2 regions of the Arthrobacter sp. TmT3-37 genome follow, and region 2 is predicted to be linked to the other one. Evidence: predicted binding sites of a transcription regulator. Region 2 holds the regulator's gene; the other holds the start of a gene.

Region 1 (14,999 bases), on a different contig from region 2:
TGCGACGTGCGGGCCGGCTCGAACAGTGCGCCGTGCTTCTCACGATCCCGTACCTCTCAGCGGGGTCGGAACCAAGCACCTTCGCCTGCGGGGTCAGGAGCCGACCGGTGCGCCCAGGGTGTCTGCCATCTCCCACCAGAGCCGGTTCACGTCGACGTACCGGTCGGTGGGGTCCAGCGGCTTCGCCCACGGCTTGTCGATGATGTAGTGGATGTTCTTCACCGACGCCGGATCCCAGACCGACGGGTGCTGGTGCTGCAGGGTCTTCAGCGCGTTGTACACGTAGGGCAGCGGACGCCAGCGGTCGCGGTAGAACTCGTTGAGGAAGTCCTGTTCGGCGAACGGGTAGTGCGACAGATCGTCCACAGCTGCCAGCCGCCCCACCATGTCGGCGAAGACGGCCTCGTCGGGCGACAGCACGAGGAAGCCGCCGTTCAGGTAGTTGTCCGTAGCATCCGGTTCGGTGACGTGGTCCCCGCCCCGGCAGTGCGTGTAGAAGCAGGTCTCGGGTGTCCAGCTCGGCGGATAGCTCGCGATCCGGTTGGGGTTGCACCGGCAGGCGTGGCAGGCGGCGATGGCGCCGTCGGCCAGGTCCAGCGAGAACAGCTCGTCCATGTTCCGGGTCACCAGCATGTCGGCGTCCAGGAAGACGACGCGCTCGAACTCGGTGAGGCCCCAGACGGCCAGCTTGGTCCACACTTCCGCGAACCGGGAGTTGGCGTAACTGTCCGCCGACCCTCCGGCCGGACGCAGCGGTGCCACGTCGCGCAGGAGGCACCCGTCGTCCTCTAGGAGGCGCCGGGCCTGGTCATCGATCCCCTCGGTCACCATGACCACGAGGGAAGCGGTACTGCCGGAGCGCTCTAGCGAGGCATGCAGCGTCCGGACCCCGATCAGGTAGTCGGGTTGAGTCAGCAAAGTCACCCAGGCATTCATCGGTGGTGTTCCTGTCCTAGTGGGCGGGTCGGGTCAGTCGAGGAGCGCATCGGTGAATGCATTCGCGAATCTGTGCTCCGGGTCCAGCGTCTCGCGCACCCGGCGGAAGGCTTCCCACTGCGGGTAGAGCGTCGGCCAGTCGTAGAGGGACTCGTCGAAGTACTTGCCCCAGTGGGGACGGCCGCCCTCCTCGGCCAGGGCCCGCTCCACGGCCCGGAGGAAGCTGTTCCCCTCCTCGGACAGCGAACCGTCGGCCGCGTAGTAGACCACGAAGCCGAAGTAGCAGGTGTCCTGGCCGTTGGACGGGCTCAGCCATCCCTCGGACGCGCCGGTGCAGCGGAGGATCACCGGGTAGTGCATGCGGGGACGGGTCTCCGCATGCCAGTCCTTGATCTTCCTGATCACCGCTCCGGCCCGGGCGAGCGGGATGCCGATCTCCACGTTGATCTGGGGGGTCGCGATGCCCTTGCAGAACACCTGGTAGATGTCACCCGTGACGTCGGTGAAGTCCCGGAAGCGCGACACCGTGCGGAGCGACTTGCCGTTGTCGGCGACGCCCTTGCTGTCGTCGCGGAGGTGCTGAAGCGTTGCCTCGATCGTGCTGTTCATGGACGTATCGGTCGTCGCGTACTCCACGAGCTGACTGCCGCCGGCCCGGTACCGCGCCACCTCGCCCTCGGACGCCTCGTTGGCGGTCCACACCTGGACCTGGTTCTCCTGCGGGAACCACCACGCCTTGACCAGGATGTTCTCCCGGTTCCAGGTCTCCAGGTCCGTCTCGAGGGTGCCGGCGTCGACGGCCTTCTTCACGCAGGTGTAGATCACCGACTCCCGCGTACGCAGCGTCACGGCGGTGATCACGCCCAGTGAGCCGAGGCCGAGCTGGACGGCGGGGAAGTCCGGGTGGTCACGGTCGAACTCCGCGACCGTGCCGTCGGCCAGCACCATCCGGATGGCCAGCGCGGCGCCGGCGATCGAGCTCTGCTGCAGGCCCTGGCCGTGGGTTCCGGTGGACAGGGCGCCGGCCAGCGTCTGCTCGGCGATCACCCCTGGTGAGGCGTCCAGCATCTGCCCCCGCGCGGTGAGGAACGCGTACACCTCGGCCAGGGAGGTCGAACCGGCGAAAGTCGCAGTGTCCTCAGTGCTGGAGATCAGGCCGCTGAGCCTGCTCAGGTCCAGGAGCGTGCCGGCTCCGTCCGCGACCTCGATCATCCTGCCGGGCGACATCCGGCTCCCGATCATCCGGACCCGGCCGTCGCTGGTGGCCAGGAAGTCGCACAGCTCCGCCTCGGTGGCCGGCGCGACGACCGAGCCGGGCAGGCCCAGCCGGGAGTTCCTGGCCCAGTTGCGCAGCCGGATGTCCTCGCCGGTGAGCTCCGGCTCCTGGTGGGGGTAGGTGAGCTGTGTGATGGCCATGACGCGTCTCCTGTAGAAGTTCGGTTCTGCCTTCGAAGCCGCACCGACGGGCGCAGCCGATCCATCGGGCACGGGTGTTTCCGGCCACCGTGGATGAATTTCTCAGTTCTGTAGAAGTCCTGCTGACACCATAGCCCTGCCTCGTCAAGGGAATGTTTACACTGACAAAATGACTGTCGTATGCGTACCCGATCCGAACGCCCGGAATCTCCTCGGAGCCCTTCCCGACGGGGTCGAGGTGATCGTCTGGAACGGTGAGGACGAGAAGCCCGAACGGCTGGCGGAGACCGTCTTCTGGGTGCCGCAGGTCGAGGACTCCACCAACCTCGCCGGGAAGTTCGCCGCCATGCCGAAGCTCGAGGTCACCCAGCTGACGAGTGCCGGCGTCGAGGACATCCTCGAGCACGTCCCGGACGGTGTGACCCTGTGCAGCGCGCGTGGCGTGCACGGCCCGGCTGTCGCCGAACTGGTCCTTGCCGTCGTCCTGGCCACGCTGCGTCGGCTGCCCCACTTCGGTGAAGCGCAGCGACAGGGCCGGTGGGACCCGATGGAGGCCGACGACCTGCGCGACAGGCGCGTGCTGATCATCGGCGCCGGTGACCTCGGAGAGCAGACCGCGCGCCGGCTGCGGAGCTTCGACGCCGTTCCCGTGCTCGTGGCGCACATGGCACGCGACGGCATCCACGCCACCTCGGAGTTGCCGGACCTGCTGCTCGAGGCCGACGTGGTGGTGCTGACCGTTCCGCTCACGGACGACACCACAGGTCTCGTCGACGCGGAGTTCCTGTCCCGGATGCCCGACGGCGCCCTGCTGGTCAACGTGGCGCGCGGCAAGGTCGTGGACACCTCGGCACTGCTCGCAGAACTGACGTCCGGGCGGCTGCGCGCCGCCCTGGACGTGATGGAGCCGGAGCCCCTGCCGGCCGACCACCCGCTGTGGAACGCGCCGAACCTGATCATCACGCCGCACGCCGCCGGCTCCATTGCGCAGTCCGGCCCACGGGCCTTCGCGCTGGTCAACGCGCAGGTGCGCCGCTACGTGGCCGGCGAGGACCTCGTCAACGTGGTGAAGGGAGCCCACTGAGTCCTTACGCATACGCTGTGAAGTTCGGGCCGAGGGTGTCGAGCCAGGCGGCCGGATGCACGGCCACGGCGTCGGCGCCGGGCCGGCCCCACGCGGCCGTGACCGCCTCCTGCAGCGCCGTGCCGGTCCGGGCGAACGGGTAGCGGTCGAGCACCCAGCGGCGGTTTGCCTCACGGACCGGCGCCAGGGCGTCGAGGTCCTGGATCAGGTCCGCCACCCGGTCGCGGATCAGCAGCGGTCGCTGGTCCGGGACCCGCCACGCGCCGGGCGCCTCGAACAGCTCGTGCCCGCCGCCGCCGTCGTACCCGACCACGAGACAGCCTGACGCCAGCGCCTCGGCGACCGGCAGGCCGTAGCTCTCGGTGTGCCCGAGGGCGACGAAGACCGCCGAGCCCGCCAGGGTGGCGGCCACCTCCGCCCGCGGGGCCTGGACCAGTTCCACCAGCTCCACGCCCGAGAGCCGTGGCTCGTCGGCCAGCAGCCGCTTCAGCAGCGAGGCCTCCCGCGGCCGCTTCTTGGGGAACCAGCTCACCCGGAGCTGCCCGGCGGCGCCGGGGGTGAACAGCTCGCCGTCCACCGGGTTGGGCACCACGCGCACCGGCAGGCCGGGCAGCGCGGCGGACAGCACGTCGCGGCTCTCCTCGGACACCACCCAGACCGCGGGTGCCGGCGACCACCCGGGGAAATCGTCGCCCGGGGCGCCGGCCGCGAAGGTGTAGAAGTGGTTCTGGTTGAAGATGACCTTGCGCGCTCCGGGTGCCGGATCTCGGCCCTGGACGGTCGGTGTCTCCGGCAGCACCAGGAGGTCATCGGCGCCGATCGCAGTGGTGGCACCGAACAGCATCGGCACATCGTCGGCGATCCAGTCTGTGCGGTCGTCCGAATCGGGCAGCCACAACCAGGCCTCGTGGCCGCGCTCCCGCAGCAGCCGCACGTGCTGGGTCATCACGTGCACGCCGCCGCTGTGGTGGCGCGTGGCGAACCCCGCGTAGACGATCTTCCCGGGAGTGCTCACCATGCCGGAGCCGTCAGGTACCAGGACGCGCCGCTCCCGGTGTTGTGGGCGGGGAACGAGTCCGGGCCGAGCCCGACGTCGGCCCGCCATCCGTCGCCCCACTTGGCGTCCAGTCCGTGGAGGATCTCCGCCCGGTTGCCCTCGGAGCTCTGGCCGGTCCGGTTCATCGTCTGCCGCCGCAGGTGCGAGACGTAGGCGCCTTCCGTGACCACGCACCGCAGGCCGGCCGCCCGCACGCGGATCGCCAGGTCGATGTCCGCGCCGTAGCCGTGCCGGGGGAAGGTGACCTCGTCCAGACCCCCCAGTTCGACGACGGAGGGCACGGCGAACGCTATGGCGGTGCCGTCACAGAAGTCGACGTCGCGCAGCACGTCGCGCGGGATGTACTCCGCGGCGGTACCCGGGATCGCCGAGGCCCGCTGGTGGAGCCAGAAATCGTCGTAGCAGGCCGCCGCGAGCGCGATGTCGTCCGCTGTGGAGAAGGGCGCGAGCAATCCGTCGAGGAACCCGGGCGACAGCCGGATGTCGTTGTTCAGCACCACGCAGACCGCATGTCCGTCGCGCGATGCCGTCTGCAGAGCCCAGTTGGCGGCGCCGATCCATCGCAGGTTGCGCCCCGGGCGGTGGACCTCGATGTTCCCCTCGGGGAGCACGTAGTCACCGGCGTTGTCGACCACCACGATCCGCAGGGCCGGGTCGAGGTCGCTCCCGTCGCGGACCAAATCATGCACCACCGCATCGGTCAGTTCCGGCGAACCGAACGCGGGGATGACCACGAGTGCCGAGGCGGCGGTCGTCGCGGGGGTCACTGCTCGGCGCGGGCGGCGCGGCCCCCGCGGTTGCCGTTCAAGGTGATGATCAACATCGGTTCCCGTCGGGTCAGGTGGACGTGCGCCACGGCAGCGAAGTACACACAGTCTTCTGCCTGACCCAGCGGAAGGATTGCCCATCCCAGCCACTTCTTGTGTGACGTGCCCCACGCGGCCTACAGTAGGTACATCGTGTCCGTACTAGTTGTACGTACCCCTCCGTCCGCATAGACACCTCCCGTACAGAGAGAAGATTCGCCATGGCAGCCGAATCGCTTCCGAAATCCCGCGTCCCCCTGTTCGACGGCATGAACCGCATCCCCGGCGGTCTCATGCTCATCCCCCTGATCCTCGGTTCGATCGTCGGGACCTTCGCCCCCGGCTTCCTGGAACTGGGCAGCTTCACCACCGCCCTGTTCGCCGACTCCGCCCTGCCGCTGATCGCCGTCCTGATCTTCGCGACCGGCATGCAGATCACCGCCAAGGCCTCCGGCCCCGTGCTCGCGACCACCGGTGTCGTCCTGCTCTTCAAGACGATCATCCCCGCCGCCCTCGTCGCGGGCCTGGGCCTCTTGGTCGGCATCGACGGCATCCTGGGGATCTCGATCCTCGCCCTCCTGGCCAGCTTCGACAACAGCAACGGCGGCCTTTGGCTCGCCTTCACCGGCCGCTACGGCGACTATCGGGACCGCGGCGCCTACATGGCGTCCGCCATCAACGACGGCCCCTTCTTCACGCTCCTCTTCCTCGGCATCTCGGGCCTCGGCAACATCCCGTTCCTGACGCTGCTTGCCGCCGTCATCCCCCTGATTCTCGGCTTCATCGTGGGCAACCTCGACGCCAAGTGGACCGAGGTCATGCGGCCCGTCCCGAACATCGTCATCCCGTTCTTCGCCTTCGCCCTCGGCACCGGCATCGACCTCCGGAACGTCATCACCGGCGGTCTCAGCGGTATCTTCGTCGGCATCGCCGCCACCCTCATCACCGGCACCCTCGTCTACATCGGCTACCGGTTCATCCTCCGACGCGGCATCAAGTCCGGCATCGGCATCGCGTCGGCGACGACGGCCGGCAACTCGATCGCGACGCCTGCGATCGTCGCCGCGGCGGACCCGACCTTCTCGCCGTTCGTCGAGGTCGCGACGGCGCAGGTCGCCTCGGCCGTCCTGGTCACCGCGATCTTCGCCCCGCTTCTCGCCACCTGGGTGCTCAAGCGCCAGGGCGGCCTGGACACGGACGACGCCGCCGCGGTCACCCCGACGTCCGCCTCCGAACTCCCGCCCGCGGGCGATCCGTCCGCACCCACGACGCGGCGCCGCCGGACCGGAGACGACGAGTGACGGCACCCACCGCACCCATTGTCGGCATCGCAGCCGACGACGTCACCGGCGCCACCGACTCCGTGGTCCAGTTCTCCCGCACCGGCTGGTCCTCCCGGCTGCTGCTGGGCGAACTGCTCCCGGACTCGGTGGAGCCTGGCAGCGCATTGGCGGTCAACACCGACGCCCGCGCGATGGACACCACCACCGCCCGTCAGGCAACGGCGAACGCCATCAGGAACCTCGTCACCGCGGGCGCCGATCGCCTCTACCTGAAGATCGATTCCACCATGCGCGGCAGTGTCCCGGCGCAGGTGGCCGGAGCGCTCGACGCCTGGCAGGAGCGGCACCCCGGCTGCTTCGCGGTCGTGTGCCCGGCCTACCCGGCGATGGGGCGCACCGTCGAGGACGGACTGCTGCGCGTGCACGGCGGACCCGTCGAGGACTCCCCCGCCGGCCGCGATCCGGTCACGCCGGTTCCGACGAGCGAGTTCTCGCAACTCCTCCTGGGCACGATGACGATCAGCCTCAGCGGCTCCGCCGAGCGTGATGCGCAGGCGCTCCGGAACGCGGCGGGCGACGGCGTCGTGGTCGTCAATGCGACGTCCGACGACGACCTCCGCGCCCTTGCGGCAGCACTCGTCGTCGCCGGACCGACAGCGATCCCGGCCGGGTCGGCCGGCCTCGCCGCTGCGCTGGCAACAGCCTGGGCGGAGTCGGGAGCCGTGTGCGCTTCCCCGGAACCGGCCCCGGCCGCTCAGGGGCAACGGATCGTCGTCGTCGTCAGTTCGCTGCACGACGTCGCCCGCGCCCAGACCGACCACCTGCAATCCCAGCTGGACTCCGCCGACCTCCGCATCCTGCAGCCCGACGAGTCCCTGCTCGACCAGCCGAACCGGCTCGCCCAGTGGGCCGCCGGAGAGCTCGAGGTCCCGGAATCCCTGCCGCGGGTCGTCGTCATCACCTCCCCCGAGGCGATCGGCGGCTCAGAAACCCTCAGCGGAGCCGCCATCGCGAACAGTCTCGCGTCGGTGGTGCAGCAGACCCTGGCCCGCGCTTCCGTCGGTGCCCTCGTGCTCGTCGGCGGCGACGGGGCCCGCGCCGTCCTCGACGCCACGCGGGCCCAGGCGCTGCGCGTCACCGGCGCCATCCAGGAGGGCATCCCGGTCGGCGTCGTCGAAGGCGGCACCGCGGCTGGAAAGATTGTCGTCACGAAGGCCGGCGGTTTCGGGCCGGTCACCGCCCTGCTCGACACCGTCACCGAACTCACCCAGACACTGACCACCACCCTCGCCCACTCAACGGAGGCATCCTCATGAGCATCCCCACCCTCGCCGTCACCCTCGGCGACGTCGCCGGCATCGGGCCGGAGATCACCGCGAAGTCCCTCCTCGGGCACGACGACGTCCGGCGGGAATGTGTGCCCGTCGTCATCGGCGACGAGGCCGCCATGCGCCAGGGCGTCTCCAACGTGGGCGGCGACCCGGACAAGGTCCGTGTGCTGTCCTCGATCGAGGACGCCACAAATGAGCCCGGCATCATCGAACTCCTGCAGACCGGCCCGTCGCTGGCCGACGTCAAGCTCGGCGAGCTCAGCCCCGCCGCGGGCGACGGCTCCTACCGCTTCGTCGTCGAGGCTTGCCGCCTCGCCCGCGAAGGCAAGGTCCAGGGCATCGTCACGGCGCCGCTCAACAAGGCCGCGATGCATGCCGGCGGTCACAAGTGGCCCGGCCACACGGAACTGCTCGCGCACGAGTTCGGCGTGGAGAACTTCAGCCTCGTCCTGTCCGCGGGCGACCTCTACTTCTTCCACCTCACCACCCACGTCTCCCTGCGGCAGGCCATCGAGGACGTCACGCCGGAACGCACCGGCAACGTCATCGAGCTCGTCAGCGCCTTCACCAAGGCGCTCGGCAACCCTGACGAGCCGATCGGCCTCGCCGGTCTCAACCCGCACGCCGGCGAGAACCGCCTGTTCGGCGACGAGGACGCCGACATCCTCGCCCCCGCCGTCGCCGCCGCCCGCGAAAACGGCATCAACGTGCACGGGCCCATCCCTGCGGACGCGCTCATCCCCGCCGCGGTCAAGGGCAAGTGGAACATGGTCATCGCCTGCTACCACGACCAGGGCCACGCACCCTTCAAGGCCGTCTATGGCGACGACGGCGTGAACATCACCGTCGGACTGCCCGTCGTCCGCGTCTCGGTGGACCACGGTACGGCGTTCGACATCGCCGGTCAGGGCATCGCCCGCGAAGCCAGTCTCGTGCTGTCGATGCGCCGCGCAGCTGCGCTGGCACCGGGCTGGGATGTCGTCTGGCGGACCGCGCAGAAGAAGTAGGGGTTCGTACAGTCTGATGACCGGGAGGGGGCACGCTGCCGACGCCGTCGCCGCTTGTCCTCTCCCGGCGCCTAGGATCGGAATCATGACGAGCGACGAAGACCTCGACCCACCCGTCCCCAGCTACCTCGAGGGGATCGAGCTCAAGCGGGTCCACGACGGCAAGATCCTCGAGGAGGACGGCGACGCCTCGTCGTCGCCGAACGGCGCCTCGTCGTCCTCCGACAGCGCCTCGTCGTCCTCCGACAGCGCTGACGCGTAGGTCTTTGACCACCATCGTGAACCGGAGCCTCTCATGACCGGACCAGACGATCCACAGGAGCGTCCACTGGATGCGGGGAGCAGCGAGCCACTGCACCTGCAGCTCCGCGGGCATCTGCGCGCGCAGATCCTGAACCACTCGCTACCGCCGGGCACGTCGCTACCCAGTGAGGCACAGCTGCAGGTGCGGTACGGGGTGTCCCGGTCCGTGGTGCGTCAGGCCCTCGGCGCGCTCACCGATGAAGGGTTGATCGAGCGGGGCCGCGGGCGCGGCAGCACCGTTGCTCCACGCCGCGAGCACCACCGGCTGGTGCACCGCACGTCCGGGCTCTCGGCGCAGCTGGGCAGCACCGGGGCGAGCGTCGGAACGGAGGTGCTGTCGCTGACCGTGCAGGACGCCGATGCATCGACGGCGGTCCTCGGGACTCCGCAGGTTCTCGCGCTCGAGCGGCTGCGGACGGCCGACGGCGTACCCATCGCCGTCATCCATACATGGCTGCCGGCACCTGTCTTCTCCGCACTGGACGCCGAGTCGCTGCGGGACGCCTCGCTCCATGCGGTACTCGGCGAGAAGTTCGGCGTGCGGATCACGTCCGGCAAGCGGCAGATCCGGGCGGTACCGGGCGACGGAGACCTGCTGCGACTGCTGATGCTGGAGGCGTCGTCGCCCGTCCTTCTCCTGGAGGGGACGAGCTTCGACCAGGACGGCCGGCCCGTGGAGGTCTTCTCGACCTGGCACCACCCCGATCATGTGGTGTTCGACATCGACATCCAGAATGAGCCTCCGGCGCCGGCCGTGACAGGCGGCCTCTCGCCGTCGTCGGCTGGTGACACTGCCGACGCGGTCGCCGATCGCGCCCGCCGTCTGGGAGCCGATCTGCTCCGCCTCGCCGACGATCTGTCGCGCAACAGTTCCTGATGACGGTGGTACCCGCCGTCCGCTCCGCGCTCCCGGCGACCCGCGGCATCGTTCCTCGGTGGCCAGTTCCTTCCTTGATCTGACCCGATCGGGTCGATACGGCGTGAGCACATAGGCCTCTGCGCGCTCTCCTCGGGTGAGCTGCCGGTCATCGGGGTTTCGCCTGTTCCTCGGCTGGTCCCGAAGCTGCTTCTCGGCACCTTCTGTCTTCCTTACGGCGGAGTAGACCTATTGACAACTTTTCTTGTCGAGCGCACGATGATGGCATGTACGACGTCGAAGTCATCGAATGCGCTGAGGCAGCCGCCGCTGTGCTGGATCCGGTCCGAGCCAGGCTGCTCGGCGAGCTCGCCGTTCCGGCCTCCGCCGCCGGGCTCGCCGCCCGGGTCGGTATCGCACGCCAGAAGATCAACTACCACCTCAGGACGCTCGAGACGCACGGCCTCGTGGAACTGTTCGAGGAGCGCCGGCACGGGGGTATCACCGAGCGGGTGCTGCAGGCGTCGGCTGCGTCCTACGTCGTGTCACCTGCGGCGGTCAGCGGGTCCGCGGCCGATCCGGACGCCAACGATGATCACCTGTCGGCGGGTTACCTCGTCGCGCTGGCCGGCCGGCTGATGCGCGAGGTCGGCGCCCTGGCGCGCCGGGCAGGCGCGTCCGGTCAGCGCCTGCCGACGCTGACCATCGACACGCAGATCGGTTTCCGGTCTGCCGCTGACCGGGCTGCCTTCGCGGATGATCTGACCGCCGCGGTGCTCGACCTGGCCGCTCGCTACCACCACGACGACGGGCTCCCCCACCGGCTCGTCGTCGCCGCCCACCCCCTTCCCGAGGAGAAGTCATGAGCACGACCCCGAACGTCCCGTACCGCCTGGAATTCAGCGTCGAGGTCCCGGGGACCCCGGAACAGGTCTGGCAGGCCATCGCCACCGCCAAGGGCATGAGTGCCTGGTTCCTGCCGACCGAGATGGAGGAGCGCGAAGGCGGTTCCCTTCATTTCGCCATGGGTCCCGAGATGGGCTCGGACGGTCAGGTCACCCGTTGGGACCCGCCGCGCCGCATCGAGTACGAGGAGGACTGGGCCGCCCTCATGGGCAAGGACCCGGAGGCGCTCAGCCCGCTGACGTCGGAATTCCTCGTCGAGGCGCGCTCGGGCGGCACCTGCATCGTGCACGTCACCAGCAGCGGCTTCGGGACCGGCGATGCCTGGGAGTCGGAGTTCTGGGATGACATGGGCACCAGCTGGATGCCGTTCTTCGACAACCTGCGCCTGTACCTGACGCACTTCCCCGGCCAGGAGGTCACTCAGCTCGAAGCTTCCGCCTCCCACCCCGGAGACGCGCAGACGCTCTGGGCCACGCTGCACGGCGCGCTCGGCCTGGGCGATGAGGGCGCAGCGGTCGAGGTCCGTGGCACCACCGGCACGGTGGAGCGTGTCGGTGAGCGACAGGTACTGATCCGTATCACCGCACCGGTTCCCGGGATGCTCAGCGTCTTCGCTCACGGCGAGGGCGAGAGCACAGCGACCGTGGGCGTACGGGCGTATCTGTTCTCCGCCGACGCGGCGGACTACGTGCAGCGCGAGGAGCCGGCGTGGCAGGCCTGGCTGCAGGGACTCAGCGTCCCGGCCTGACGTCCGCGCGGACTTGCTGCGCTCAGGGGTGACCCCTTCCACCGACGGGCTCGCCCCGAGGCGTGAAGGACCGAACCTCGACTGTGCCGTTTATCCCGACTGCGGCGTCGATGCCCGCGGCCTTGGCGTGGCTGCGTTCTTGAGCGCGGCCTCGGCACTGCGGTGGCGTTGCTCGCCACCTCGGCGTTCCTGTGGCGTTGCCCGCCACCTCGGGGTTGCTGTGGCACTCGACGCGACCTCGGCGTTGCTGCGGCACCAGCGGCCGACGACGGGCGTCCTCGAAGGCTGTGGAGGAGAGGTGCCTGACTTCTCCTCCACAATGGGTCAGAGGAAGCGGGATTAGTACGTACGTTCGATAAAATGAGTCATGGCCGTTGCACCGCTCGAGCATCCCGATACTCCACTGGAGTTCATTCGGTCCGAGCTGCTCGCTTTCGGTCAGGACCTGGCAGAGCACCACCTCCTCCTCCCCAAGAGTGACGTCGTGGAAGCGCTCGTCACCATCGAGGAGATCTCGAAGATCGTCGATTATCTGCAAATCATTGCCGCTCGAGCCGCTCAGGACCACGACGTAGTGGGCACCGGCGAGCAGGACGCTTCCGGATCGCTCATCGTGCGGGCGGAGCTCACCCTGTCGAAGGTCGACGGCGAAGGCTCAGAGGACATCGCCGGAACTCCTTCAGCAGATGCCGATCAGCGGGACAAGAAGGCCCGACATCCCGAATTCAGGACCAGTGCCGATTTCCTGCGAGCCCGACTCGGCATCAGCCGATTCGAGGCGAACCGCCGGTTGAGGCTTGCAGCAGGCGTCCTGCCCGGCGTCACTGCGAGCGGCTGTTCCACTCTCGCTCCGATGCCCATCCTCGGCACCGCAGCGAACGCGGGCGAGGTCAGTGGACGCGCGGTCTCGATCGTCCATGATGCGGTTCAGCGGGTACGTGCCGTCGCAACTCCACGGCAGCTCGAATCGATGGAGCGCCACCTCACGCTGCAGGCGATGGAGTCGGACGAGGACCTCCTGCGCGTTCTGGCGCGACGCTGGGAAGGTGTACTCGACCAGGACGGGCAGGAGCCTACGGAGAAGGTACTGCGGGCACGACAGGGTGTCTTCCTCAAGGGCAGACGGAACGGCTTGCATTTTCTGGAGATCGGCGCAACCGATGAGCAGTTCGAGCATCTGGTGACCGCCATGAACACTGCGACGAATCCGAGGGGAAAGTCCAGCGCCCTTGAGGCCATCGGAGACCCGGCGGGTGGGATCAGAACCGTCGGGGTTGCCGGTGAAAGCGGATGGAGCGGTACCGGCGGGGGCGGCACTGCCTGGGGTGGCATAGGCGAGGGTGGCGCCGGCGGGAGGAACTCAGGCTGGGGCGGCACAGGCGAGGGAGGCTCCGGCGAGAAGAACTCAGGCTGGAGCGGTTCTGGCGGAACCAATGCAGGCTGGGGTGGCGCCGGTGGAACCGACGCAGGCTGGAGCGACGCCGGCGGAGGCTCCACAGGAGGGGACGACTCAGGTTCACGTGACGCCGGCGACGACGCCCGGCCGACGCGCTCCCAGAGCCTCCTCGACGGATTGGTGTCCGCGTGCAGGATCGCCCTGTCGACGGACGGGCTGTCCGCATCAGGCGGACACCGCCCCCAGGTCATGGTGACCATCAGCTATTCGGACCTCGTAGGCGAGATGGAGCGGGCCGGTCACGCTGTGTTCGGGCAGCAGATCAGCGCACGAAGCATCCGGAAGCTGGCCTGTGATGCCGACATCATCCCGCTGGTCCTCGGCGGCAAGGGCCAGATCCTCGACATCGGTCGGGCACAGCGGCTCTTCCCTCCACATCTGCGCCGCGGCCTCGTTGCGAGGGACAAGGGTTGCGCCTTCCCCGACTGCTCGATCCCGGCGACTTGGTGCGAAGCCCACCACATTGCGCCCTGGGCCACAGGAGGAACGACGAGTATCAGCCAGGGAGTCCTCCTGTGCTCACGTCATCATCACGTGGTGCACGAAGGGAAGTGGACGGTCGAATCGAAGCACGGCATCCCCTGGTTCACTCCGCCGACGTACGTCGATCCGGGTCGGACTCCGCGAAGAAACAGGTACTGGCAGGTGGAGGAGGCGGTCCACGAGCAACTACTCGACGCCGAAGCCCGCGCAATCTACTGCCCGTAGCAACTCTGCTTGAGGGTTCGCGGGGCACCGCTGGCGGAGCGCCGCAGGGTACAGCTCACGACGTGCAGCAGGGTACCAATCGTGAACAACGAGTGAACTCTGGTTGAACAGGTAGCCTGACGGTATTAAAATTCTTTTGCCCGAGGACGGGCCGGATGTCAAGGGTCTACGGCGACTACGCGGGCATCTGCGAACGCGAGGTGTTGCCTTGGCTGACGAAGCACTGCAGGTGGCTCGACGGGTCGGCGTCGTCGCGGGACGCACCCTGGTCTACGTCCTGATCTGGGCCGGGCTCGCGCTGCTCATCGCCGCCGCCGGCATCCGCTACTACTGGGGCAAGATCACCGTGAGCCAGATGCTCATGAATCTGGTCTCTGTGGAGACCGACGGCGGGGGCGGAGCCATCGTCTGGGTGGCCATCCTGGGAATCGGCGTCGCTCCCCTGCTCATCACCGTCGGGATCGCGCTCTGGCAGTACGTCCAACGCCGCAAGCACCCTCGTCGCTCGCAGTGGAAATCGCGCACTATCTCCACGACCTTGGTGGCCGCGGTGGTCCTGGGCGGCACCACGGCCTTCGACACCACCGTCGGCATGAGGGACTACATCGCGGCGGCCAGCTCCCAGTACGACCTCGGCGACTACTACGTGGAACCGACCGTCACCGGCGACGCGAACAAACGCAACCTGGTGCTGATCTACCTCGAATCCGGCGAAGCCACCCTCGCAGACGACCAGCTCTTCGAGAAGGACGCTTTCGCTGCCTTGAAGGAGGCCACCAAGGCGGTCGACGATTGGCAGAGCGTGGAGGATCTCCAGCAGTACAAGAGCGGAGGCTGGACCATGGGCGGCCTCACCGCGACGCAGTGCGGCATCCCGTTGAAGGGCATGGCCTCCCCTGGCGGAGGCCCTCAGACCAATGCTCTCGGTGGCGATGCGAGTACCTATCTGGGCGGGGTGACGTGCCTGGGCGACGTCCTGGACGAGCACGGGTACACCAACGTCTTCCTGGGCGGCGCCAATGCCGCCTTCGGCGCAAAGGACACCTTCTTGCGCACCCACGGCTACTCGGAGCAGAAGGGCCTTTTCGACTGGCGGGCCGCC
Region 2 (14,999 bases):
GGGCCGTCATGGGGTCATCGCCTAGGCTGGGAGCGACGACGGCGTCCTGTCGGCGCACGTTCCGCTCCCCGTCCGCGAGGGAGCCCGGCGACCGATCCCTCCCGACCTCCGATCCCCGCCGCTAGGACAACAGATGAGTACCTCCGCCGCTCCCGCGCCCACGCTCCCGCGCCCCACCGGCCGTCGCTTCGCGCTGGCCATCGGTGCCCTCGCCGTCGGCGGCTTCGCCATCGGCACCACCGAGTTCACGATCATGGGTCTGCTCGAGGAGATGCGGGCCGACCTCGGTGTGGACTATGCGCAGGGCGGGCACGTCATCTCCGCCTATGCGCTCGGGGTCGTGGTGGGGGCACCCGTCCTCGCGACGCTCGGGGCCAAGAAGCCCCAGCGCTCCGTCGCGCTGGCGCTCATGCTGGTTCTCACGCTCGCCAACCTCTCGTCCTTCTTCGCGTCGGGCTTCGGCTGGATGCTGGCCTCCCGGTTCCTGTCCGGCCTGCCGCACGGGGCCTACTTCGGGGTGGCTGCCGTGATCGCAGCCTCCCTGGCGGATCCGGCGCACCGCGGGCGTGCGATCTCGATGGTGATGCTCGGACTCAGCATCGCGAACGTCGTCGGCGTCCCGTTCGCCACCTGGCTGGGCCAGCAAGCCGGCTGGCGGTCCATGTTCCTGCTCGTGGGACTGATCGGCGTCGCGACCCTCGCCCTGATCCGCGCCTTCGTGCCGATGGTCCCGGTCCGGGCCGGTGCGAGCATCCGCGCCGAGCTGGGCGCGCTGCGCCGCCCGCAGCTCTGGATGACGCTGCTGATCGGGATCGTGGGCTTCGGCGGGTTCTTCGCCGTCTACTCGTACATCTCGCCCATCATGACGGAGGTCGCGGGCGTGGAGGCGTCGCTCCTGCCCGTCGTCGTCGCGCTCTACGGTGTGGGCATGGTCGTCGGGAACATCGCGGGCGGACGCCTCGCGGACAGGTCGATCATGGGCAGCATCTACGGCGTCATGATCGCGATCACGGCGGTGCTCGTGCTGTTCCCGCTCGCGGCATCGGAGCCCTGGACGGCGTGCCTCTTCGTCTTCCTGGTGGGGGCGAGCGGCTCGACGCTCATCCCTCCCCTGCAGGCCCGCCTGCTCGACGTCTCACCCGGGGCACCCTCCCTCGCGTCCTCGATGAACCACTCGGCCCTGAACATCGCCAACGCACTGGGCGCGGCCGTGGGCGGTGCGGTGATCGCCGCGGGATGGGGTTTCACGGCGCCGGCCCTGGTGGGCGCCGCCCTCGCGGTCCTCGGCCTCGCCGTGGCGCTCGTCAGCGGCCGGATGGACCGCCGCAGCGACGACGCCGACGGGACGCGCCGTGGCGGCCGGACCGGCGCCGAACGGTCCGGCAGGGAACGATCAGGAGGACCGCTGCGCGCGGGCTGAGGCGTACAGACACACCGTCGCAGCCGTGCCCACGTTGAGGGACTCGGCGCTCCCGTAGATCGGCACGGCGATGCGCGCGTCGGCGGCGGCGGTCACCTCGGCGGGAAGCCCCTGCGCCTCGTTGCCGAAGAGCCACGCCCCCGCGTCCTCCAGGCGGACGGACCCGCCGACGGCCGGTGCGCGACCGACCGTTCGGTGGTCGGACGACGTTGATCCCTCGGATCCTGCCCCGAACCGCCGCGCCGCGCTGGCGTCCTGCAGGTCGTCCAGACTCACGGCACCGTAGCCGTCCGCTGCCAGCACCGTCATCCCCGCCTCGCGGAGCCGGTCGGTCAGTCCATCGAGCTCCGCCCCGATGACGAGGGGAAGGTGGAACAGGGAGCCAACGGTGGATCTCACCGTCTTGGGGTTGTACGGGTCGACGCTGGCGCCCGTCAGGATCACGGCGTCCGCTCCCGCGGAGTCCGCCGCCCGGATGATGGTGCCCGCGTTCCCGGGATCGCGGACCTCCACCAGCACGGCGACGAGGCGGGGCTTCGTCGCGAGCACGTCCTCGAGGGGCGTGTCGACGAATCGGCAGACCGCGACGAAGCCCTGCGGGGTCACGGTCGAGGCCATCGCTGCGAGCACATCGGGGGTCGTGCGCCGGAGGGACGGCGCCCCGTCCCGGCCGAACAGTTCGGCGACATCGGGGTGCCGCTCGAGGGCCTCCACCGTCGCGTACGCCTCGACGACCACGCCGCCCCCGTCGTCGTCGCGCCTTTCGAGATGCAGCCGCAGCGCTTCGCGGACGGCCTGCGGGCCCTCGGCCAGGAACTCGCGGCGCCGGAGACGCGACGGACGCCCGGCCAGGCGTGCCACCTCCTTCACCCGGTCAGCCTGGGTGTTGGTCATCAGTGGCGCCTGGGGGCGTCCGTCTGCAGTCATCGTGTACCGGAGTGCGGGCCGTGCGGCCCGCAGCATCCGATGGACCTAGGCCGAAGCCTTGAGCGGAGCCGACGTGTCGGCCGGCAGGGCGTTCTTGGCGATCTGGACGAGCGCCGCGAAAGCAGCGCCGTCGGTGACGGCGAGGTCCGCGAGCATCCGGCGGTCGACCTGGATCTCGGCGGCCTTGAGGCCCTGGATCAGGCGGTTGTAGGTCAGGCCGTTGGCGCGGGATGCAGCGTTGATGCGCTGGATCCAGAGGCGACGGAAGTCGCCCTTGCGCTTGCGGCGGTCACCGTAGCTGTAGACGAACGAGTGGAGCAGCTGCTCCTTCGCCTTGCGGTACAGGCGCGAACGCTGTCCACGGTAACCCTTGGCGCGCTCGAGGATGACCCGACGCTTCTTGTGGGCATTGACTGCCCGCTTCACACGTGCCACGTGCGTACTCCTTTTGTTCTTCTTCGGTCACGGCCGCAGCCGCAGCGCCGCACTGATCGGTGCGTACGCTTTCCCGAGGGATGGATTGGTGGTTAGACGCCCAGCATCTTCTTGATGACCTTGGTGTCGGCCTTCGAGACGATCTGGTCGCTCGCGAGGCGGCGCGTCACGGTCGAGGACTTGTGCTCGAGGTAGTGGCGGCGGTTGGCCTGCTGGCGCTTGAGCTTGCCGCTGCCGGTCAGCTTGAAGCGCTTCTTGGCGCCACTGTGGGTCTTCATCTTCGGCATGGGAACCGATCTCCTTCTGATAGCCGGGGCGGGTGCACCCGGAGGTCGGCACCCGTCAGGTGCCTCTGGTTGTCGAACGTGTCCGGAGGGACAGGGCGGACCTAGTCCGTGCTTCCGGGCTTGGGACGGCTGGTCGGGCTCTGGGGCGCCGTCCTGCCGGCAGGCTTGGGGGTCGCCGACGGCTTCGGCGCTCCCGGCTTCGGCATGGCCGACGGCTTGGCAGCCACTGACGGCTTCGGTGCCGCTGCGGCCGGCTTGGGCGCAGGAGCTGCCTCGGGCCGAGGGGCCGGTGCTGCTGCAGCGGGCCTCGGCGCAGGAGCCGCCGATCGCGACGCCGCTGGCCGCTCGGCGGGACGCGACGTCGACCGCGGGGCCGACGACGTCCGGACCGGAGCGGCCTTCGGTGCCGCAGCAGCCGTCGGCGCGGCCGAAGGCGCAGCAGCCGGGGCGGCCTCCGGTGCACCTGCCGGCGCAACGGCCGATGCGGGGGCTTCCTGGACGGGAGCCTCCGGAGCGGCGGCCTCGGGCTCGCTCGTGATCGAGTAGCCCTCGGGCAGCAGGTCCGCGAGGGACTGCGTCAGGGGCGCCGTGCTCGCACGCGAGGTATCGACACGCTTGGTGTCGCCACCTGTCTTCGCTGCTTCGTTGGCAGCCTTGGCCTCCGCACGCTGGGTCTCCCGGCGTGCCTCCGCCTTGGCTTCGGCCTTGTTCTTCGTGGGACCGATGACCATGACCATGTTGCGGCCGTCGATGCGCGGCGACGACTCGACGACGCCGACCTCGGCGACATCCTCCGCGAACTTCTGGAGCAGGCGGATGCCCATCTCGGGACGCTGCTGCTCACGGCCGCGGAACTGGATCATGGCCTTGACCTTGTCACCGGCTCCGAGGAAGCGCATCGCGTGTCCGCGCTTGGTCTCGTAGTCGTGCGTGTCGATCTTGAGGCGGAACCGGATCTCCTTGAGGACCGTGTTGGTCTGGTTCTTCCGCGCCTCGCGCGCCTTGACGGCCGCTTCGTACTTGTACTTACCAAAATCCATGAGCTTGGCCACCGGAGGCTTCGCCTGCGGTGCTACCTCGACAAGATCCAGGTCGGACTCGGCGGCAAGTCGGAGCGCGTCCTCGATACGGACGATTCCTACCTGTTCGCCGGCAGGTCCGACCAACCGCACCTCGGGAACGCGGATACGATCGTTGATTCTTGGCTCGCTAATGTGTGACTCCTGTGGATTCTCAAACCGGAACCGCGTGCGAACGAAAGAAGGCCTCCCATTGCATGCGCAATCGAAGGCCTCGTCAACCGGTTCTGGATGGTCGGCGGAAGCGCGAGCTTCCCGCCCGCACATCGGCAGGACCGACCAGGTGACCCGGCTACCTGCAATGCGACGGGAGGTCGCACCAGGCAAACGCGGGTGGGAGAGGACTCCGCTTGCATCCCGACCGCTTCCCCGCATGCCCTGTGAGGAGCACGACGAGTACCTGCGACCGGTTGGTCTATGCCAAGCTTACCAGTATGAACACCCCACACGACAATCCGCAGCACTCCTCCGATGCCGGGGCGCCACCTGCCTCCCGCCGCAGCTTCGCGGAGGAGCAGGAACACGCCGCCGGCCCCTCCGATGCGGAGCAGGACGTCCGCCGGCAGATGCGGGACATCTCCGAGGTGGCGGCCGTGGAGGTCATCGTGACGTCGGCGGTACACCTCATGAGTGCGGCCGCCGTGAAGTGCGGCCTCGGCCACGAGGAGAACGCCGAGCAGCTGAAGGACCTCGACGAGGCGCGCAAGCTCATCACGGCCCTGGCCGGCTTCGTCACGGCGGCGGCACCGGAGATCGGCTCACAGCACGCCGGACCGCTGCGCGACGGCCTGCGTTCCCTGCAGCTCGCCTTCCGCGAGGCGTCGATCATCCCCGACCCGCCGGGGCAGGGTCCCGGCGAGAAGTACACGGGCCCCGTCAACTGATCCCCCGGCCGTTCCGGGGATGATCCTGAACGAGCCGCACCGGCCGGTGCGGTTCGTTCGCGTTTCAGACGTGCGCGCGGCCCGACGCGACCCGGGAGACCAGGCGGGACGGCCGGGGCCGCGGGACCGCAGCTCCCCTGCCGGGGGCGCAACGGACCGGCGCGGCGGCGGACGTCAGCGCGAGCGACCGGCCGCCTGGGGCGACTCCGCCGTCGCCGGTCGCTGCCCGAGGTTCCGTGCGGCGAAGCCCGCCGCACCGATGAGCGCCGAGACGACGCCCACCGCGGTGAAGCCGCCCCAGGGTCCCGTGGCGTCGATCAGCACACCGGCCACGGGAGCGCCGAGCGCGACACCCGAGGTCAGCGCCGAGCCGTACCAGCCCATCGCCTCGCCCCTCCGGTCCTCGGGGACGAGATCGGCGACCTTCTCCGACGCCGCCGAGAGCACCGGAGCGCAGAGCAGGCCCGCGGGGATCGACAGCAGGGCCAGGGACAGGGTGCTGTCGGCGAAAGCCATCGGCAGCGTCAGCAGCGCCATGCCGAGCAGGAGGAGCGACGGCGGGACGGGCCGGTGCAGCGCCCCGTAGAGGAGACCGCCCACCACGGACGCAGCACACCACGCCACGAAGACGAGGCCGAGCTGCCCCTCGTTGCCGGCGTGCTCGAGTGCAGCGACGATGCCGACCTCCGAGCCGGACAGCACGAGTCCCGCTCCCGCCGCGATGACCATGACCACCACCAGCGGAACCGTCAGCCAGGGGAAGGCGCGCCGAACTCCCCGGCGGAGCAGCGACGGACGCCGTTCCCCCTGGTGCACGGCGTCGTGGGAGCCGATGAGGTCCGCTGCGGCCTCGCCGATCCCGGCCGGCGCCGCTGCCGACACGGTGACGGCATCAGGGAGTTGCTCCGAGCGCGTCGGCGGGTTGAACCACATCAGGAACAGCCCGGCGGAGGCCGTGGCGAGTCCGACGAGCGTCAGGCCGAGCACGGTGGAGATTTGCGTCGCCAGGACGACACCCACCGCCGGCCCGGCCATGAAGATGACTTCGGTCGAGATCGCGTCGAGCGTGAACGCCGTGCGCCGCCGGTCGCCGTCCACGAGGACGCCCAGCGCCTGGCGGATGACCGAGAACGCCGGAAGGGTGAACAGGCCTCCGACCAGCGCGGCGACCAGCAGCCAGTGGTAGGGCAGGTGCGGGGCGACGGACCAGATGGCCGCTTCCGCGACGATGGACGGGACGAGCGCCCGGCGCAGCCCCGCGCTGTCGATCCGCCGTCCGCGCCACGGGGCGCCGACGGCTATCCCGATGGTCACGACGGCCGCGACGGCCCCGGCCTCGGCGTAGCCGCGGTCCAGGGTCTGCACCACGTGCAGCGTCAGCAGGACCCCTGCCGCGGAGTGCGGGAAGCGGGCGATCATCCCGACGATCAGCAGGGTCCGGACGGACCGGATGCGCAGCAGGTCCCGGTATACGGCGAAGTTCACGAGCTGTCCTTCTCCGCCGACGGCTCCGTCAGCGGGTGAGTTTGATGTCGAGCGAGTCGACGCGATCCACGAATTCGGTGAGTGCGAGGAGCCTCGTACGGAAGGACGACACGACGTCCCGTACCCCCTGCGGAGTCAGTCCCGCGCGGAGCTGGAGGTCCATGCGCAATTCGGGACCCGGTCCCCCACCGGACGCAATGCTACCGTCGGCAGCCCGCGTGAGGACGCCTCCACCGGGCCTGAGCCGCACGGACAGGACATCCTCCTGCACGCGCGCCGCCCCCTCGACGAGTGCGGCCAGCTCCTGGTCCTCGTAGGACGGGGTCCAGCCGGTCTGCCGGGCGAGTGCCCAGACCGCAGGACGCCGGAGGACGAAAGTCACGTCGGCACCCGGGTCGAGCACCAGCAGTTCGGCCTGCTCTGCCGCGGCGGCGAGGGCGGCCCGCGCCGCGTAGGCGGCCACGGGCCGGGCGTCCGGGTGCCACCGTTCCAGCGCCCGGCTGGAGGAGAACACCGGCAGGGCCTTCCGCCCGTCCGGCGCGGTGAGCGTGACGAGCGCCATGTCCGCTTCCTTGTCGGCCCGGAGGCCGGAGGCGGCGTCCCCTTCCGCGCCGAGCTGGGCCACGATGGGGATGAACACCCGTGCCGTCGTCAGTGCGGCGAAGACGGCCCGTTCACCCCGTCCCGGCCGGTCGGACGTCTCCAGGAGTCCGGCCACCGCGGCGGCGAGCCGCGCGTCGGCCGCGCCGTCGTCGTCGTCGAACGCGTGCAGCGGATTGTCGGGTCCCGACAGGTCCCGCCCGGCCCACGGCCGTCCCGCGGAGTCGGCGGTGTTGCCGGCCAGCGCGGCGGCGATGTGCGCGGGCAGCTGCCTGCCGGTCACGCGTCCGCGGCGGGCAGCCCTGCCACGTCCAGGGCCTGGGGCAGGGTGAAGGCTCCGGCGTAGAGGGCCTTGCCCACGATCGCGCCCTCGAGTCCCTGCGGCACGAGCTCGCGGAGGGCTGCGATGTCGTCGAGGCTGGAGATACCGCCCGAGGCGACGACGGGACGTGTCGTCTTCGCGAGGACCTCCCTGAGGAGTTCGATGTTGGGGCCCCTGAGGGTCCCGTCCTTCGTCACGTCGGTCACGACGTACCGCGCGCACCCGGCATCCTCGAGGCGCTGCAGGACCTCCCACAGGTCTCCGCCCTCCTGCGTCCAGCCGCGGGCGGCCAGCGTGGTGCCGCGGACGTCCAGGCCGACGGCGACGGCGTCCCCGTAGCGGGCGATGGCCAGCTCGGTCCACTCGGGGTTCTCGAGCGCGGCCGTGCCGAGGTTTACACGCGTGGCACCCAGTTCCAGTGCGGCGTCCAGCGATTCGTCGTCGCGGATGCCCCCCGAGAGCTCCACCTTGATGTCCAGGTGCTTCACGACACGCTCGAGCAGCTCCCGGTTCGAGCCGCGCCCGAAGGCCGCGTCCAGGTCCACGAGGTGCACCCACTCGGCGCCGTCCTCCTGCCAGGCGAGCGCCGCGTCGAGCGGGTCCCCGTAGCTGGTCTCGCTGCCCGCCTCGCCCTGCACCAGGCGGACGGCCTGGCCGTCCGCGACGTCGACGGCGGGGAGGAGTTCGAGCGTGGGTGATTCGGAGAAGGGGCTCATCGTCTGCTTGGCTGCTTTCGTACGCGCGGCGCGGGCCGCTGGGTCGGGACGGTCGGTCTGGACAGGGTGCTGCGGCTAGTCGCCGGGCAGGGTGAACAGGTAGGCGGCGAGCAGCGAGAGCCCCGCCAGCACCAGGAAGGCGATCCACACCCAGCGCGGGAACTCCTGGCTCCGGAGGGAGTAGGCACCTCCGATGAGGACGCCGGCGGCTCCCATGAGCACGAGGCTCAGCACCGGCTCACCGCAGGCTCTCGATCCAGTTGCGCAGGAGCTGGGCGCCCGCGTCACCGGACTTCTCCGGGTGGAACTGCGTGGCGCTGAGGGGCCCGTTCTCGACGGCCGCGATGAAGCGCCCGCCGTGGTCGGACCAGGTGACCTGCGGCGGCCTCATGGCGGGCTGGTTGACGTCGAAGGACCAGTCCTGGACGCCGTACGAGTGCACGAAGTAGAACCGCTCGTCGGCGATGCCGTCGAACAGGACGGTGTCCTCCGGTGCGTCCACCGTGTTCCAGCCCATGTGCGGCACGACGTCCGCCTTCAGCCGTTCCACGGTCCCCGGCCATTCGCCCATGCCCGGCGTCCGCACACCGTGTTCGACTCCTTCGTCGAAGAGCACCTGGAGGCCCACGCAGATGCCGAGGACGGGACGCCCGCCCGCGACGCGGCGGCCGATCATCCGCAGGGCGTCGACATCCTTGAGTCCCTTCATCACGGCCGCGAACGCGCCGACGCCCGGCACGAGCAGTCCGGACGCGTTCAGGACGTCGTCCGGCTCGGCGCTCAGCACCACCTCGGCGCCGACGTGCTCGAGGGCGCGGACGACGGAGCGGACATTGCCCGACCCGTAGTCGAGCACGGTGACGGTGCGCGCGGTCATAGCGCCCCCTTCGTGGACGGGATGCCCTCGACGCGGGGGTCGGGTTCGACGGCTGCACGCAGCGCCCGGGCCAGGGCCTTGAACTGGGCCTCGACGATGTGGTGCGGATCGCGGCCCGCGAGGACGGTCACGTGGAGGCAGATCTGGGCGTGCAGCGCGATCGCTTCGAGGACGTGGCGCGTGAGGGATCCGGTGAAGTGCCCGCCGATGAGGTGGTACTCCTGCCCGGCGGGTTCTCCCCCGTGCACCAGGAAGGGCCGTCCGGAGATGTCGACGACGGCGTTGGCGAGGGCCTCGTCCAGCGGCACCGTGGCCTCGCCGAAACGGCGGATGCCCGCCTTCGTGCCCAGGGCCTGACGGAGGCCCTCGCCGATCGCGATCGCCGTGTCCTCGACCGTGTGGTGGACGTCGATGTGGGTGTCACCGGAGGACCTGATGGTGAGGTCGATCAGGGAGTGCTTCGACAGGGCGGTGAGCATGTGGTCGTAGAACGGCACGGTGGTGTCGATCGAGGACACGCCCGTGCCGTCGAGGTCGAGTTCCACGAGCACGCTGGACTCACTCGTGACGCGCTCGATGCGGGCCGTACGGCCGCTGGCGGCATCAACTGTCATTGCATTCCTTCTGTGCGCCGGCGGTCGGCCGGGCGCTGATCGGCAGTGGTCGGGAGGGCTGGTGGCGCGGGGCCGGGAGGATGCGGCGCTCCGAACCCTTCAAGTCTAGGAGGACCGGGCCGGGCGGGGCGCCGCGGTACCGGCTACAGCAGCTTCTTCAACGCTGTGAGGAACACCGTGGTCTCCCGCTCTGTTCCGGCGGTGACGCGCAGGGAGCCGGGAATGCCGACGTCGCGGATGAGCACGCCTGCGTCCCGCAGGCCCTCCCAGACCCGGTGGGGATCCTCGAGGCCCGAGAAGAGGACGAAATTGGCGTCCGACGGAGCCGGCGAGAGCCCGAGGTCCTCGAGTTCCCGCACGATGCGGTCGCGCTGCACCTTGATGGCCTCGACATTGGACAGCAGCGTCTCTGCGTGGGTGAGTGCGGCGTTGGCCGCCGCCTGCGTGATGGCCGACAGGTGGTACGGAAGGCGGACCAGCCGGAGGGCGTCGGTGACCTCCGGGGCGGCGGCGAGGTACCCCAGCCGCGCCCCCGCCAGGGCGAAGGCCTTGCTCATGGTGCGCGAGACCAGCAGGCGCGGTCGGCCGGGGAGCAGCGTGAGCGCGCTCGGTGTCCCCTGCTGGGCGAACTCGCCGTACGCCTCGTCCACGATGATGATGGCCCGCGCGTCCTCGCCGGCCTCGTACGCGGCCTCGACGACGTCGAGCCCCAGTGCCGTGCCGGTGGGGTTGTTGGGAGAGCACAGGAAGACGACGTTCGCACCCGAGGACCGGATGGCGCGGGCTGTCGCGTCCGGCGTCATCGAATAGGCGGACCCGCGCTCGGCGGTGATGTAGCGGGTTCCCGTCCCGCTGGCGAGCAGCGGGTACATCGAGTACGTCGGCGGGAAGCCGATCGCCGTGCGTCCCGGCCCGCCGAAGGCCTGGAGGACCTGCTGCAGGACCTCGTTCGACCCGTTGGCCGCCCAGAGATGCTCGGGCGTCAGCCCGTGCCCGATGTAGTCGGCGAGGTTCTTCCGCAGCTCGGTGAACTCGCGGTCCGGGTACCGGTTCAGGCCCGTGGTGGCTTCGGCGACGGCCTGGACGATGGCTGCATGCACGTCCGCCGGTACACCGTGGGTGTTCTCGTTGACGTTCAGCAGGATCGGCACATCGAGCTGCGGTGCACCGTAGGGGTGCAGCCCGACGAGGTCATCGCGCAGGGGGAGGTTTGCCAGGGCATCGACGGAGGAGGGCACCGTTCAAGTTTAAGCGATGGCGGCCCTCGCAGCGAATGCTGCGCGTCAGGTGCCTGGACCGGCCCTGCCCGGCAGGGCGGGAACCGATGCGGGACCGGGGGCTAGCCCTCGGCCGGTATGGAGATACTCTGGCCGGCCTGGACGACGGACGAGCGGAGATTGTTGAGCTCTACCATCTCCGTGACGACGTCGCGCGGGTCGCGATCGGGGGCGTACCGCACGGCGAGGTCCCACAGGGTCTCGCCCGCGGCCACGTTGACGTCGACGACGGACGAGGAGACGGGAGCCGATTCCCCGGCCTGGGCCTGCGAGGTCAGGAAGGCCCCGAGGAGGATCAGGGCGGCGACGCCCAGCGCGATCGGCAGGCCAACGAGGAGCAACCGCCCCCGCCGGGTGAGGGTCAGCGGGCGCTCCGGTTCCCGCGGCGAGTGCTGGTGCTCCCCCGCCGACGTGGAAGCCGACGTGGAAGCCGGCGCGGGAGTCGAAGGAGCCGCGACGAGCCGGAGGTGGACCCCCGGCCGGGCGGGTGCCAGTGCCAACGCCGTACTGCCCTGCGGTGCTGGTGCCTCTGTCATCGGCCTACCTCTTTCCCTTCGAATGTTCCGTGTGGAAACGCAGCGTGTTTCGAACACACGTTCTAATTCAGCTGCGCTTATTTCTAGCATCTACGGACGATGCTTGTCGAGACTCGCTCGAACATATGTTTGAAAACCGCCCCGGACTGGCCTAGCGTGAACAGCACGGTCTATCACCGGCGTGTCCTGCTCCTGAGCCGCAGGCCTGCCGGTGATGGTCCCAAGACAACCATCCGCCACTGACAGAAACGGCTCCCACTGCGCGGGAGCCGCACGGCGGACACGACGGGATGCGCAGTCCCAGGCGAAAGGCACACCAGTGGTGGAACCAACACCGGCAGCGCGGCAGGAATCGAACATCGCCGACGTCCCCACCGATGCCGTGCCCCTCTCGGCCGGGCGGGGACGCCCGAGGGGCCGTTCCGTGTCGAAGGGGCTGACGGCGCGCCAGCTGACCATCCTCGAGACCATCCAGCGCTCGATCGCCGACAAGGGCTACCCGCCCTCCATGCGGGAGATCGGCGACACTGTCGGGCTGGCCAGTCTGTCGAGCGTGACGCACCAGCTCTCCCAGCTGGAACGGCTCGGCTACCTGCGACGGGACCCGAAGCGTCCTCGCGCCATGGAGGTGCTGCTGCCCCTGACGCTCGCGTCGGAGCCGGTGTCCGCCGGCGCCTCCCCGACGGACCGCAAGCCTGCGGGCGAGCACCAGATCGCCGTCGACACCGCCCTCGTGCCGCTCGTCGGCCGCATCGCGGCAGGCGGGCCCATCCTCGCCGATCAGGTCGTGGAGGACGTCATGCCCCTGCCGCGCCAGCTCGTCGGGCACGGGGACCTCTTCATGCTCAGGGTCTCCGGGGACTCGATGGTGGATGCCGCGATCTGCGACGGCGACTGGGTCGTGGTGCGGCGGCAGCAGAGCGCCCAGAACGGCGACATCGTCGCGGCGCTGCTCGACGACGAGGCCACCGTGAAGACCTTCCGCCAGCGTGACGGGCACACGTGGCTCCTGCCGCAGAACACGCGCTACGAGCCGATCCTGGGCGACCACGCCAGCATCATGGGCAAGGTCGTCTCGGTGATGCGCGCCCTCTAGGAGGCGCTCCGGCGCGTCGTCGGCGACGCCGCCGAGCGCTTCGGAGTCCCTCCCGGCGCCGACGTCGCAGGCGAACCTACCGGGCGCCCTCCAGGAGGCCTGCGGATACGGCGGGACGGGCGTCAGCGGCCCGAGAGGCGTTCGAGGATGCCCGTGACCGTGGCGCGGTCGGTGGTCGCCCAGAAGGGCGGCAGGGCCGCCCGGAGGAACCCGCCGTACCGTGCGGTGGCGAGGCGGCTGTCCAGCACTGCCACCACTCCCCTGTCTCCCGCCGCCCGGATGAGGCGACCCGCTCCCTGGGCGAGCCGCACGGCCGCGTGGGTGGCGGAGACACTCATGAATCCGTTGCCACCGTTCCGCGCGACGGCCCTCGTCCGGGCCGTCATCAGGGGATCGTCGGGTCGGGGGAACGGGATGCGGTCGATCACCACCAGCCGGCACGACGCCCCTGGGACATCGACACCCTGCCACAGCGACATGGTCCCGAACAGGCAGGTGTCGGGCTCGTCGGCGAACTGCGTGACCAGTGCGCTGAGGGAGGACTCCCCCTGGCACAGGATCTCGAAGTCGACCTTCGGTCGGAGCGCCTCGGCCGCCTCCTCGGCGGCCCGTTTGGACGAGAAGAGGCCGAGAGCGCCCCCGCGTGAGGCCCTGAGCAGGACCAGCAGCTCGTCCAGCTGGGCGTCCGACGTGCCCCGCTCGGGTTTGGGCAGGTCCTTCGCCACGTAGAGGACGCCCTGGCGCGGATAGTCGAAGGGGCTCCCGACGTCCACGCCGGTCCAAGCGGGCGCACCGGGACCACTGAGGCCCAACGACCCCGCCACCGGACCGAACTCCGAGCCGATGGCGAGCGTCGCCGACGTCAGGATCACGGTGTGGTCCTCGAAGAGGCCTTCCCGCAGCCGTCCCGCCACCGAGAGCGGGGCGACGTTCAGGGTCGCCGGTGCACTCTCGTCGGGCTGCGCATAGCCCGCACCCGGTGTGAAGGTGCTCGGGCGGGATGCCCAGACCACTTCGTTGAGATCCGGTGCCGCGAGGATGCGCTCGGCCAGCTCGAAGACCAGCGTCGTCCTCGAGCGGGCGACCTGCCGGCCACCGTCGGCGTCGGCCTTCGATTTGCCGTCCGTCTTCGTGTCGGACAGGGCGGCCCGCGCCGCGTCGCGGACCTGCGCCAGCGACTGTTCGAGATCGTCCGGCAGGCCGCCGGGCAGCAGGCCGGACGGGATGAGCTCGGCGGAGGCCTCGAACGCTGCGGCCGCGGTGTCGAGGGCGCCGGTGCTGATGGAGGCGTGGCGCCGCAGGGCGGCCGCCGCGGCCATCACCATCGAGGCGGACAGCTGTCCGGACACGGCGCCCGTCACCCGGTCGTGGAGTTCATGGGCCTCGTCGATCACCACGACGTCGTATTCGGGGAGCACGGCGATGCCCTCGAAGGCGCTGATCGCGAGCATGGCGTGGTTGGTGATGATGATGTCGGCGTCGGCCGCGGCGGCCCGGGCCTTCTCGCTGAAGCACTCCTGGGCGACAGGACAGCGGGCAGCGCCGAGGCACTCCATGCTGGAGACGGAGACCTGGCGCCACGCGCGGTCGCTCACGCCGGGCACGAGGTCGTCGCGGTCACCCGTCGTCGTCTCCTCCGCCCACTCGCGGAGACGCACCACGTCCCTCCCGAGGGCCGATGCGGGGGCTCCACCGCCGGCAGGGGAAGGATGGGGGGCAGCGTCCTCGCCCAGGCTGAACAGGGCGTCCGGGGCGTCCTCCTCGGGAAATCCCCCGCCGGTCTTGTGCAGGCAGACGTAGTTCGAGCGGCCCTTGAGGAGCGCGACGTCGACCGGGCGTGCGAGCGCGGGCCGCACCGCGTCCAACAGGCGCGGGAGGTCCCGCCCCACGATCTGCGCCTGCAGGGCGAGCGTCGCCGTCGAGACGACCGACGGACGGTCGCTCTCCAGGGCATGCGCGAGGAGAGGCACGAGGTAGGCCAGGGACTTGCCCGTCCCGGTGCCGGCCTGCACGAGGAGGTGGTCGCCGGAGCGGATGGCCTCGCTCACCTGCCGCACCATCTCGTGCTGGCCGGCGCGCATCTCACCGCCCATCGCCGCGACGGCGGCGTCGAGCAGTTCCAGGGCCTGCCGGGCCTCGGCGGAGTGGTGCGCTGCGTCCGGCGCCGCGACCGCAGCACCGGACCGCACGCTCTCACTCATGCCGGACGTACGGCTCCAGCTCGGCTGCCAGGCCCTCCCGGACCATCACCTCGAGGCGCGTGCCCTCGTCGGCGTGCTCCATCCCGAGGATCTCGACGTCCTCCTCATGGAGGCGGCTGACGACCTCGCCGTGCGCGTAGGGCACCAGCAGGTCGAGCTTGACGCCCGGACGCGGGATGTTCGTGCTGATCAGCTGACGGAGCTCGGTGAGCCCGGCGCCCGTCCGGGCCGAGACGACGACCG

Evidence for each region. Region 2 encodes LexA, which represses DNA repair genes until DNA is damaged. Its sites were predicted from a motif close to TCGAACANNTGTTCGA; they were not measured.
Region 1: ACX80U_RS03665 (HNH endonuclease signature motif containing protein) is a predicted target of LexA. The motif match lies at 12,074-12,089, and genes of this name have one in related genera.

What each region holds. Positions count from the first base shown of each region.
Region 1 covers NZ_JBTNDU010000002.1:177,670-192,668, reverse strand. The annotation lists gene ACX80U_RS03725 (glycosyltransferase family 8 protein) at 94-924, opposite strand; gene ACX80U_RS03720 (D-arabinono-1,4-lactone oxidase) at 970-2,352, opposite strand; gene ACX80U_RS03715 (2-hydroxyacid dehydrogenase) at 2,522-3,436, shown strand; gene ACX80U_RS03710 (glycosyltransferase) at 3,441-4,454, opposite strand; gene ACX80U_RS03705 (glycosyltransferase) at 4,448-5,260, opposite strand; gene ACX80U_RS03700 (2-keto-3-deoxygluconate permease) at 5,521-6,600, shown strand; gene ACX80U_RS03695 (four-carbon acid sugar kinase family protein) at 6,597-7,898, shown strand; gene pdxA (4-hydroxythreonine-4-phosphate dehydrogenase PdxA) at 7,895-8,920, shown strand; gene ACX80U_RS03685 (hypothetical protein) at 9,006-9,182, shown strand; gene ACX80U_RS03680 (GntR family transcriptional regulator) at 9,216-10,100, shown strand; gene ACX80U_RS03675 (ArsR/SmtB family transcription factor) at 10,367-10,945, shown strand; gene ACX80U_RS03670 (SRPBCC family protein) at 10,942-11,733, shown strand; gene ACX80U_RS03665 (HNH endonuclease signature motif containing protein) at 12,101-13,897, shown strand; gene ACX80U_RS03660 (sulfatase-like hydrolase/transferase) at 14,106-14,999, shown strand, end outside.
Region 2 covers NZ_JBTNDU010000013.1:66,474-81,472, reverse strand. The annotation lists gene ACX80U_RS14780 (MFS transporter) at 134-1,420, shown strand; gene ACX80U_RS14775 (TrmH family RNA methyltransferase) at 1,394-2,347, opposite strand; gene rplT (50S ribosomal protein L20) at 2,393-2,782, opposite strand; gene rpmI (50S ribosomal protein L35) at 2,875-3,069, opposite strand; gene infC (translation initiation factor IF-3) at 3,171-4,241, opposite strand; gene ACX80U_RS14755 (DUF1844 domain-containing protein) at 4,583-5,032, shown strand; gene ACX80U_RS14750 (MFS transporter) at 5,207-6,517, opposite strand; gene ACX80U_RS14745 (SseB family protein) at 6,546-7,400, opposite strand; gene priA (bifunctional 1-(5-phosphoribosyl)-5-((5-phosphoribosylamino)methylideneamino)imidazole-4-carboxamide isomerase/phosphoribosylanthranilate isomerase PriA) at 7,397-8,155, opposite strand; gene ACX80U_RS14735 (hypothetical protein) at 8,231-8,389, opposite strand; gene hisH (imidazole glycerol phosphate synthase subunit HisH) at 8,394-9,032, opposite strand; gene hisB (imidazoleglycerol-phosphate dehydratase HisB) at 9,029-9,646, opposite strand; gene ACX80U_RS14720 (histidinol-phosphate transaminase) at 9,790-10,884, opposite strand; gene ACX80U_RS14715 (LysM peptidoglycan-binding domain-containing protein) at 10,986-11,459, opposite strand; gene lexA (transcriptional repressor LexA) at 11,842-12,555, shown strand; gene ACX80U_RS14705 (ATP-dependent DNA helicase) at 12,678-14,756, opposite strand; gene hflX (GTPase HflX) at 14,749-14,999, opposite strand, start outside.